DNA from 2 places in the Arthrobacter sp. UCD-GKA genome. Region 2 is predicted to be linked to the other one. Evidence: predicted binding sites of a transcription regulator. Region 2 holds the regulator's gene; the other holds the start of a gene.
What was found. Region 2 encodes LexA, which represses DNA repair genes until DNA is damaged. Its sites were predicted from a motif close to TCGAACANNTGTTCGA; they were not measured.
Positions count from the first base shown of each region.

Region 1: a site for LexA is predicted at 1,612-1,627, ahead of BLJ79_RS17950 (LexA family protein). Genes of this name have one in related genera too.

Region 1 covers NZ_MOLR01000011.1:70,770-75,185, forward strand. Annotated here, with positions in the region: gene BLJ79_RS17940 (ParA family protein) at 1-127, shown strand, start outside; gene BLJ79_RS17945 (ParB family protein) at 124-681, shown strand; gene BLJ79_RS23830 (hypothetical protein) at 1,074-1,202, shown strand; gene BLJ79_RS17950 (LexA family protein) at 1,651-2,079, shown strand; gene BLJ79_RS17955 (Y-family DNA polymerase) at 2,055-3,380, shown strand; gene BLJ79_RS17960 (DNA-binding protein) at 3,487-4,098, opposite strand; gene BLJ79_RS22600 (hypothetical protein) at 4,345-4,416, shown strand, end outside.
Region 2 covers NZ_MOLR01000009.1:56,355-60,770, forward strand. Annotated here, with positions in the region: gene hisB (imidazoleglycerol-phosphate dehydratase HisB) at 1-290, opposite strand, end outside; gene BLJ79_RS16255 (histidinol-phosphate transaminase) at 406-1,527, opposite strand; gene BLJ79_RS16260 (LysM peptidoglycan-binding domain-containing protein) at 1,645-2,046, opposite strand; gene lexA (transcriptional repressor LexA) at 2,331-3,050, shown strand; gene BLJ79_RS16270 (ATP-dependent DNA helicase) at 3,143-4,416, opposite strand, start outside.

The DNA.
Region 1 (4,416 bases), on a different contig from region 2:
CCGAGAAATCTACGCTAAATCCCAGGCAGGCTATGTGCCATTGAAGACCTTTGGATCTTCAAGCACGGTCGAACTGGCATCCCTGAAACGTCTAGCGGAAAACATCATGGAGAGGACAGCCCCATGACTCAGGATGCGCAACGCGGGGACCGAGGCGCTGCAGCCGGCAACATCTTGCGTGGGCTCAAGAAAGCAAACCGAACCAGTGTGATCGCTGAGATAGTCTCCACCGACGGAAAATTTCCGCCAAAGCAGGATCCCCCGATCCAAGAACCACCCGCTGTCGCCGCCGAGCCAGAAGCGAAGGAACCCGAGACTGCTCAGCCGCCCCAGGTAAACCCGCCCGCCCCGTTGGCGCAGAGCCCGGCCTACGTGCAACCGGCAACGATCTATCAGACGTTCGCTGCGCAACAGGCTCAAGCCCCTTCGCCTCCGGCTCCAGCGGAGGACCTCACCAAGAAAAAGAAGACTGGTATTTTTCAAACGCCCGAGCAATATACTCGGCTGCGCGCGACATTCGATGCGACCAGACACCTGACTGGTTACCAGACCATGTCCGAATACGCGGCCGCAGCCATCGACGCACTCAACGATCATATGGAACAGACCTACAACGGGGGAGAGCCCTTCACCGTCCGGCCCGGTGCGGTACGAGCCGGACGACCTATCAAGCTCGACTAGCTACCCCCAATCGCGACTTGCGACCTTGGGAGTGCCCGAAACGCCGGCAATCATTCCCCGAACGAAGTTCCGCATCTCCGGCTCAGACCAGCCATTGCCGACTCCAGCTAGGCCTCCTTGCCTGCGGGTGAAGACCGCTTCCATACCCATCGACATGATCTCGTTCGCTGGGTCATCGTAAAACTAACCCATCTAGCGGTTGACAAAATTGTCCGGACAACGGCGCTCCTTACCCTTGGCCAAGAGATTTTCGGTGCGCTCCACCCCGTTGTGAGCTGGAGAAAAGGATCAACCGGTTCGGCCACGAGGCTGCCACCGTTCCGGAGCAGCAGCAAGCCCCGCCGGCGCAGGCGTCCGCGGCATCGCGGGCAACGGTCGGATTCAATTTCAAGATGACTCCCGAGGATCACCAAAGGCTCAAGGACCTGTGTGCTCGTGAGGAGCGCAGCATCCAGTACATGCTCAACAAGATCGTCTGGCCGGCCGTTGAACGCATGCAGAATGAAGCAGGCCGAAACTAGCAGCAACGAGGCCGGACCGCCCTGCCTGCACCCCGCCGGGTCACGGCTCAGGCAGATGGAGTGCTGCCGTTCCCGGACAGCTGCAAGCCAAGGGCGTTGATGGCGGACAGCGCCCACATGCCTGCCGAGAGGCAACCGGCGTTTCTCGCATGAGGTACTAACCGCGGCCTTCCGGCCATAAGGCCGGGAGGCCGCGGCTATTTCCTGCCCTGGCCGGCGGGTGGATCGCAACCGCTGGCCCTCTGCGCGATTCGCCGGTACCTGTGCATATGCGGCCCCGTGGTTTTCGGCTTTGACAGGGATTTGCCTGCGGCCGGATTCCGGCCGTTCGTGGGCATCGATCATGCCCCCGGGTTCACCCCACAGGAGCGGAACGGATCAAACTGTGGGTGGCGGACGTATCCTTGAGGTGAATACTTGTTCCATAAACTTAGGTCGTAAAGTGACTATTCAGTACATACGTTCTGTCGAAGTGGGCGGCACTTCGGTCCCGCTGCTGGTGGCCCAAACCGCGGTCGCGGCGGGGTATCCCTCGCCGGCCCAGGACTACTTCGACGGCACGATCAACCTCAGCGAGCATTTGATCCACGACACCACGAGCACTTTCATCGTGCGGGTCTCGGGCTGTTCCATGGAGGGTGCCGGCATCTCGGACGGGGACGAGCTGATCGTCAACCGCGCCCGAAAGCCGGTGGACGGCTCGATCGTGGTGGCGGTCCTGGACGGGGAAATGACCGTCAAGCGACTGCGCCTGACCCCGCGGGGCGTGGTCCTGCAGGCGGAGAACCCTCAGTATCCGGATCTGGTGGTGGGGGAGCTGGCGTCCCTCACCGTGTGGGGAGTTGCCGAAACATGTCTGCACCAGCTCCTGGCCTGACCCTTTGCCCTCCACGGGAGCCCTCCGCGGAGGAGTACATCGCCCACGTGGACGTGAACAGCTTCTACGTCAGCTGCGAACGGGCCTTTGACCCGAGACTGGTCGGCCGGCCGGTGATCGTGCTGTCCAACAACGACGGCTGCGCCGTCGCCCGGTCCGACGAGGCCAAGGCCTTGGGCGTGGAAATGGGCGCCCCCTGGTTCAAACTCGCGCCCACGGCCACTTCCACCGGATTGGTTGCCAAGTCGAGCAACTACGAGCTCTACGGGGACCTCTCGGCGAGGGTCATGCAGCTTCTAGGCCGGCACTCGGCCTGGGTCGAGGTCTACAGCATCGATGAGGCCTTCCTGGGAGTCCGCGGGACCCTGCCCGAACTCCAGGCACTGGCCCGGCGCATGAAGCAGGATGTGATGGACCACCTGGGACTGCCGGTGTGTGTGGGGATCGCCAAAACGAAAACCCTGGCCAAGCTTTCAAACCAGTGCGCCAAAAAATTCCGCAACCTGGGCGGGGTCTGCGTGTGGGATGCCGTCACCGTGGAGGACCGCGAACACCTCCTGGGCCGGCTGCCCACGGTGGAAATCTGGGGCATCGGTCCTCGCCTGGCCAAGCGCCTGATGGGCCTGGGAATCCGGACCATGAAAGACCTCCGTGATGCCGACGCGGTGATGCTGCGCAACCGCTTCTCCATCGTCATGATGCGCACCATCCTGGAGCTGCGCGGAATCCCCTGCATCCCCCTGGAGGAGGAGCACGAAATCAAGGGCCAGCTGATCTTCAGCCGTTCCTTCTCCACTCCCATCACCGACACGCACGGCATGGAGCAAGTCCTGGGGATCTACGCCCAACAGGCCTCCGCGCGCCTGCACAAGCACCGGCGGCAGGCCAAGGTGCTCACTGCCTGGGCGATGACCAGTTACTACAACACCACGGACAACCACCAGCCTGCGGTGACCGTAGCCCTTCCGGGTCCGACCGCGGACCCGCTGCTGCTGACGCGCGCGGCCAAGGCGCTGCTGCCCAAGATCCTGGACGGGGTGAAATACGCCCGGGCCGGAATCGTGGTGACCGATATCCGACCCACCGGCGCCCAAGAGACCTTCGAGCCGTTCGTGAACCGGCACGAGGCCAAGGACATCGGCCCGCTGATCCAGAGGATCAAGCAGCGCCACGGGGTGAACGCGGTCGGTCTGGGCCTGGCGGGCATGAAGACCGGCCCGGAATGGACGATGCGCCGGGAGATGATGTCACCGCGTTACACCACCCACTGGGACGAGCTGCTGGTTGTGTACGCCAGCTGATCCATCCCCGTTGGATCCAGGTCTTGGGGACTATTGGGCCAGGGATTGGCGCTAAAGGATAGGAAGGCAGGTCCATGCAGCGCTGGCTCACCGCGGAGGGCATGGCCTACTGCTGGGGTTTGGGCTTGTCCTGTTTTTCCGATGGGTTCGCGGGCAGGGCGTTGTCCCAGTAGCGGGTCGCCTGCTCGGTGAGCACCGCCAGGCGTCCGCGCAGTTCCGCGACTTCCTCGCGTGCCTGGGCCGTTTCGGCCTGCGCGGCCTTCATCGCATCCTGTGCCGTGGCACGTTCGGACGCCTCCGCCTCGCGCAGGGAGCGGATCTCCGCTTCCAGCGCTGCAACCCTGGCTTCCGCCACATCGGCCCGCTCCGCTTCTTCCTGGACGCGGTGGGCCTCGGCGTCGACCAGGGCGCCGGCCTCCACGGCCTCCGTCCGTGCCGCCTCGAGGGCGGCCTGGGCGGCCTCCAGCTGTGCGGTGTGCCGGGCGTCGGCCTCGGCCACGGCCACGGCCCACAACCGGGCAAACGCCTGCTGCGCGGCCTCGGTGACCGCGACCACCGGGTGTGAACGCTGCGTGCGCCAGACTTCCACGGCGGAGCGTGCGGCTTCCATGGAGACCCCGGCGCGTGAACGCACCGCGGTGACCGTCACCTTGAGGTTTTCGGATTCCATTGCGTCGATTGCCGCCGCCGCGCGATCCATGGGGGAGTCGACCACCATCACCACATCCTAAGTAGTAAAAATATTACTATTATTATTACTACTAAATACGGTCCTGTCCATCCTCCGGCGGGCTTGGCCCGCCACCGCGGTGCCCGGTGCCGCGCCGAGCCCGCGCAGCTGCCGGACCTCCTTGGTGTGGGCACCGTGCTGGCCGGGCTGCGGCAGGGAACGGGGGAGGGCCACGCCGCCGGCGGGAGCCCCGAAGCCGTTGCGGAAGTGGGCCGGGGCGTGGAGGATGGCCTCATGGGCATGGAAGAACTCTCGCGGGCCCGGGAGCAAGAGCTCCACGGGCTGCGCCTTGATCTGAAGCGGCAG
Region 2 (4,416 bases):
CGGCGGATGCCTGCCTTGTTGCCCAGCGCGGTGCGCAGCACCTCGCCGATGGTGATCGCGGTGTCCTCGACGGTGTGGTGCACGTCGATCTCGATGTCTCCGGTGGCCCGCACGGTCAGGTCGATGAGCGAATGCTTCGACAGTGCCGTCAGCATGTGGTCGTAGAACGGTACCCCGGTGCTGATTTCGGAGCGGCCGGTGCCGTCCAGATCGAGTTCGACAAAGACGGAGGACTCGCTGGTGATGCGTTCGAGGCGAGCGCGACGACCCGTGAGTTTTTCGGCAGACATGCACATTCCTTTAGATCAGGCGGTGAGACGAGGATGTGGGGCGGCGGGACATCGATGCATGATCGGAGGAAGGGCCAAGGCCCGTCCTCCGGCACCATTGCCGCCTGCCCCAAGTTTAGCGTGAGAGCGTGTGAGGACCCTGATCGAGCAGTTCCTCGAGGCGGACAAGGAACGCGGTGGTTTCCGCTTCGGTGCCCGCGGTGACCCGCAGGTGGCCCGGAATCCCGACGTCGCGGATGATGACCCCGGCCTCAAGCAGCCCGTTCCAGATGGCCTTGGTGTCCTTGATCCCGCCGAAGAACACGAAGTTGGAGTCGCTGGAGGCAGGGTGCAGGCCCATGCGGGTGAGCTCGTTGACGATCCTGTCACGCTGGATCTTGATGTCCTCAACGTTGGCCAGCAGGGCATCGACGTGCTTCAGCGCGGCATTGGCGGTGGCCTGGGTGACTGCCGAAAGGTGGTACGGCAGGCGGACCAGGCGGATCGCGTCGGTGACTTCCGGAGCCGCGGCCAGGTAGCCCAGGCGGGCGCCGGCCAGGGCGAACGCCTTGGACATGGTCCGTGAAACGATGAGCCGCTCGCGTCCCGGCAGCAGGGACAGCGCCGACGGGGTTCCGTTGTGGGCGAATTCCGCGTACGCCTCGTCAACGATCACGATGGCGTTGCTTGCCGCGCCGGCTTCGTAGACCGCTTCGACGACATCCAGGCCCAGCGCGGTGCCGGTCGGGTTGTTCGGCGAGCAGAGCAAGATAATGTTCGGCGCCGCCTCACGGACCTGTGCCGCGGCGTCGATGGCCGAGAGCCCGTAGTCCGCCGAGCGGACACCGGCCAGGTAGGCGGTGTCGGTCCCGGAGGCCAGCAACGGGTACATCGAGTAGGTGGGAGGGAAACCCATCACCGTGCGCCCGGGTCCGCCGAAGGCCTGCATGACCTGTTGGAGAACCTCGTTGGAGCCGTTGGCTGCCCAAACGTTGTCGGCTTCCAGGCCGTGGCCCAGGTAGGCGGCGAGACGTTCGCGCAATTCGGTGAACTCGCGGTCCGGGTAGCGGTTCAGTCCCATGGCTGCTGCTGAGACTTCTTCGACGATGGCGCGATGCACTTCCGGGGGAAGCGGATGGGTGTTTTCGTTGACGTTCAACTGGATGGGTACGTCGATTTGGGGTGCGCCGTAAGGTTCAAGACCTTGAAGATTCTCTCGCAGGGGCAGATTTGCCAGGCGATTTAGCCGTTCATTCACGGCTCAAGTCTACGGCGGCGGCGCGGTGACCTTGGAATCTTCACCGGTGCCAGGGGTAATAAACGGTTAGCAATGGTGGGGCGCGGCATCGAGCGGCGCGCCCGGAGGGCTCTGGCCCTAGCTTCCGGTGGGGACGAAAATTTCCGCCCCGGGATGCAGCACGGAGCTGTTGAGGTTGTTCAGGTCGCCGATCTGCCGAACGGCTTCGCGGGGCTCGAGCTGCGGGGCGAACTCCCTGGCGATCCCCCACAACGTGTCGCCCTCGATGACGGTGACGGTGACCGCTTCGACGCCCAGCGGGGTGTCGACCGAGGCATTGGCCGGGGACTGGAACAGGCCCAGGAGCATGAGCACCGCCGCGCTGACCAGGAAGATGGGCAGTGCAATCAGCACGAATTTTCCGCGGCGAGTGAGCCGCAGTGGCGCCAGCTCGGGCCGCGAGGCCAGTGCGGATTGCGGTGCCGGGGTGTAGTCGGACGTTACAAGGTGGAGCGGGGCCGAGAAAGCAGTGTTTGCCATGTCGTTGCCTTTCCTCTGTATTCATTTGCCGTACGGACCCGGTGGCCCATTCGAACAGATGACGGTTATTCGAACGCATCTTTCGAACGTGTGTTCGTAGTGCGCATCTTATTTCTAGCACCTTTGGACGACACGTGTCCAGATCTGTTCGAACAAATCTTTGAAAGTAGTGTCTTTGTCTACTAAGATGGGGGTAGTGGAGCGATGTATTGACTACATCAGTTCCCACCGACAATTTGCGGCACGCGCGGGCAACCGGCGACGATCGGGATGAGGCATTGACAATGACGACCGAACAACGAACCCCTCGACGCGACGCGAAGAGCCTGACCATCCGTCAGAAGAAGGTTCTTGAGACCATCCAGCGCTCCGTGAGCACCAATGGCTACCCGCCATCGATGCGGGAAATCGGGGACGCCGTGGGATTGGCCAGCCTCTCAAGCGTGACCCACCAGCTGAGCCAGCTCGAGAAGCTCGGCTACATCCGCCGCGACCCGCGCCGTCCGCGGGCCATGGAGATCCTGCTTCCCCTGCAGCTCAAGAGCGAGAGCAAGCTCGAAGTGGTGGAGGGCCAGTCGGATCTGAGGGCAGCCAACGGGATGAGCGTCTCGGAGCTGACCACCTCCGCGGACACCGCCATGGTTCCCCTGGTGGGGCGCATTGCCGCCGGCGGACCTATCCTGGCCGACCAGGCGGTCGAGGACGTCTTCGCCCTGCCGCGCCAACTGGTGGGACACGGCGAGCTCTTCATGCTGAAGGTCAGCGGAGACTCGATGATCGACGCCGCCATTTGCGACGGCGACTGGGTGGTCGTGCGACGCCAGCAGACCGCAAACAACGGCGACATCGTCGCGGCACTGCTCGAGGACGAAGCCACGGTGAAGACCTTCCGGCAGCGTGACGGGCACACCTGGCTGCTGCCGCAGAACTCCCGCTACGAACCCATCCTCGGTGACGCCGCAACCGTCATGGGCAAGGTCGTATCGGTCATGCGTTCGGTCTAGGCCGCACCAACATTCATCCCCCGCAAACACGTGAGGACCGGTCAAATGACCGGTCCTCACGTGTTTCCCGTGAACCCACGGGACAGGACGTCCTAGCCTTCGCTCAGGCGCTCGAGTGCGGAAATCACCGTCGCCTTGTCGGGCGTGGCCCACAGGGGCGGCAGCGAGGCACGCAGGAACGTGCCGTAGCGCTCGGTGGCCAGGCGCGAATCCAGCACGGCCACCACGCCCTTGTCGTTGACCGAACGGATCAGTCGACCGGCGCCCTGCGCGAGCCGCACCGCGGCGTGGCTCGCGGCCACGGCCATGAAGCCGTTGCCGCCGTGCTTGGCCACGTCGCGGCTGCGGGCCGAGGACAGCGGGTCGTCGGGCCGCGGGAACGGGATCTTGTCGATGATGACCAGCCGGCAGGCGTTGCCCGGCACATCCACGCCCTGCCAGAGCGTCATCGTGCCAAAGAGGCAGGTGTCGGGTTCGGCGGAAAACTGGTCCACCAGGGCCTTCATGCTGGACTCGCCCTGACACAGGATCGGGATGTCCAGGCGTGCCCGCAGGATCTCCGCCGCTTCTTCCGCGGCACGGCGCGAGGTGAACAGCGCCAGCGCCCCACCGCCGGAGGCCTTGATCAGGTCCTCGATCTCGGACAGGGTTTCCTGGGACATCTGGCGCCCGGGCTTGGGCAGGTGCTTGGCGACGTACAGGATGCCTTGCTTGGGATAGTCGAAGGGGCTTCCCACGTCCACGCCGTTCCAGGTCGGCGCCCCCTCGCCCACGAGGCCCAGGGTGCCCGCCACGGGCTCGAAGGCCGCCCCGATGGCCAGGGTTGCACTGGTGAGGATCACCGTGCGCCCGTCGAAGAGCCCCTCGCGCAGCTTGCCCGCGACCGAGAGCGGGGCGACGTTCAGGGTCGGCTGGCTTGACTCGTCGGGTTGGACGTAGCCCTCCCCCGGGCTGAAGTGCCCGGGACGCGAGGCCCAGATGACCTCGCGCTCCTCAGTCATTTCAAGCATCTTGCTGCACTGCTCCACCAGGTACATGACCTGCGAGCGGGCCATCTGGCGCCCGCCGTCGGCGGGGGCGTTGGCCTCGGGCTTTGAATCGGACAGGACCACGCGTGCGGCCTCGGCGATCTGGTTGATCGCCGCCTGCTGGTCCTCGTTCAATCCGCGGGCCATCAGCCCGGTGGGGACGCCCTCCAGGGCGCGCTGCAGCGCCTTGGCCCCCTGGTTCAGCGAATCCACGCTCACCGAGCAGTGCTTGCGCGCCGCCGAGGCAGCGGTCTGGACCATGGCCACCGACAGGGGCCGGGTCACCGAGGAGGTCACGCGGTCCTGCAGCTCGTGGGCCTCGTCGATGATGACGGTGT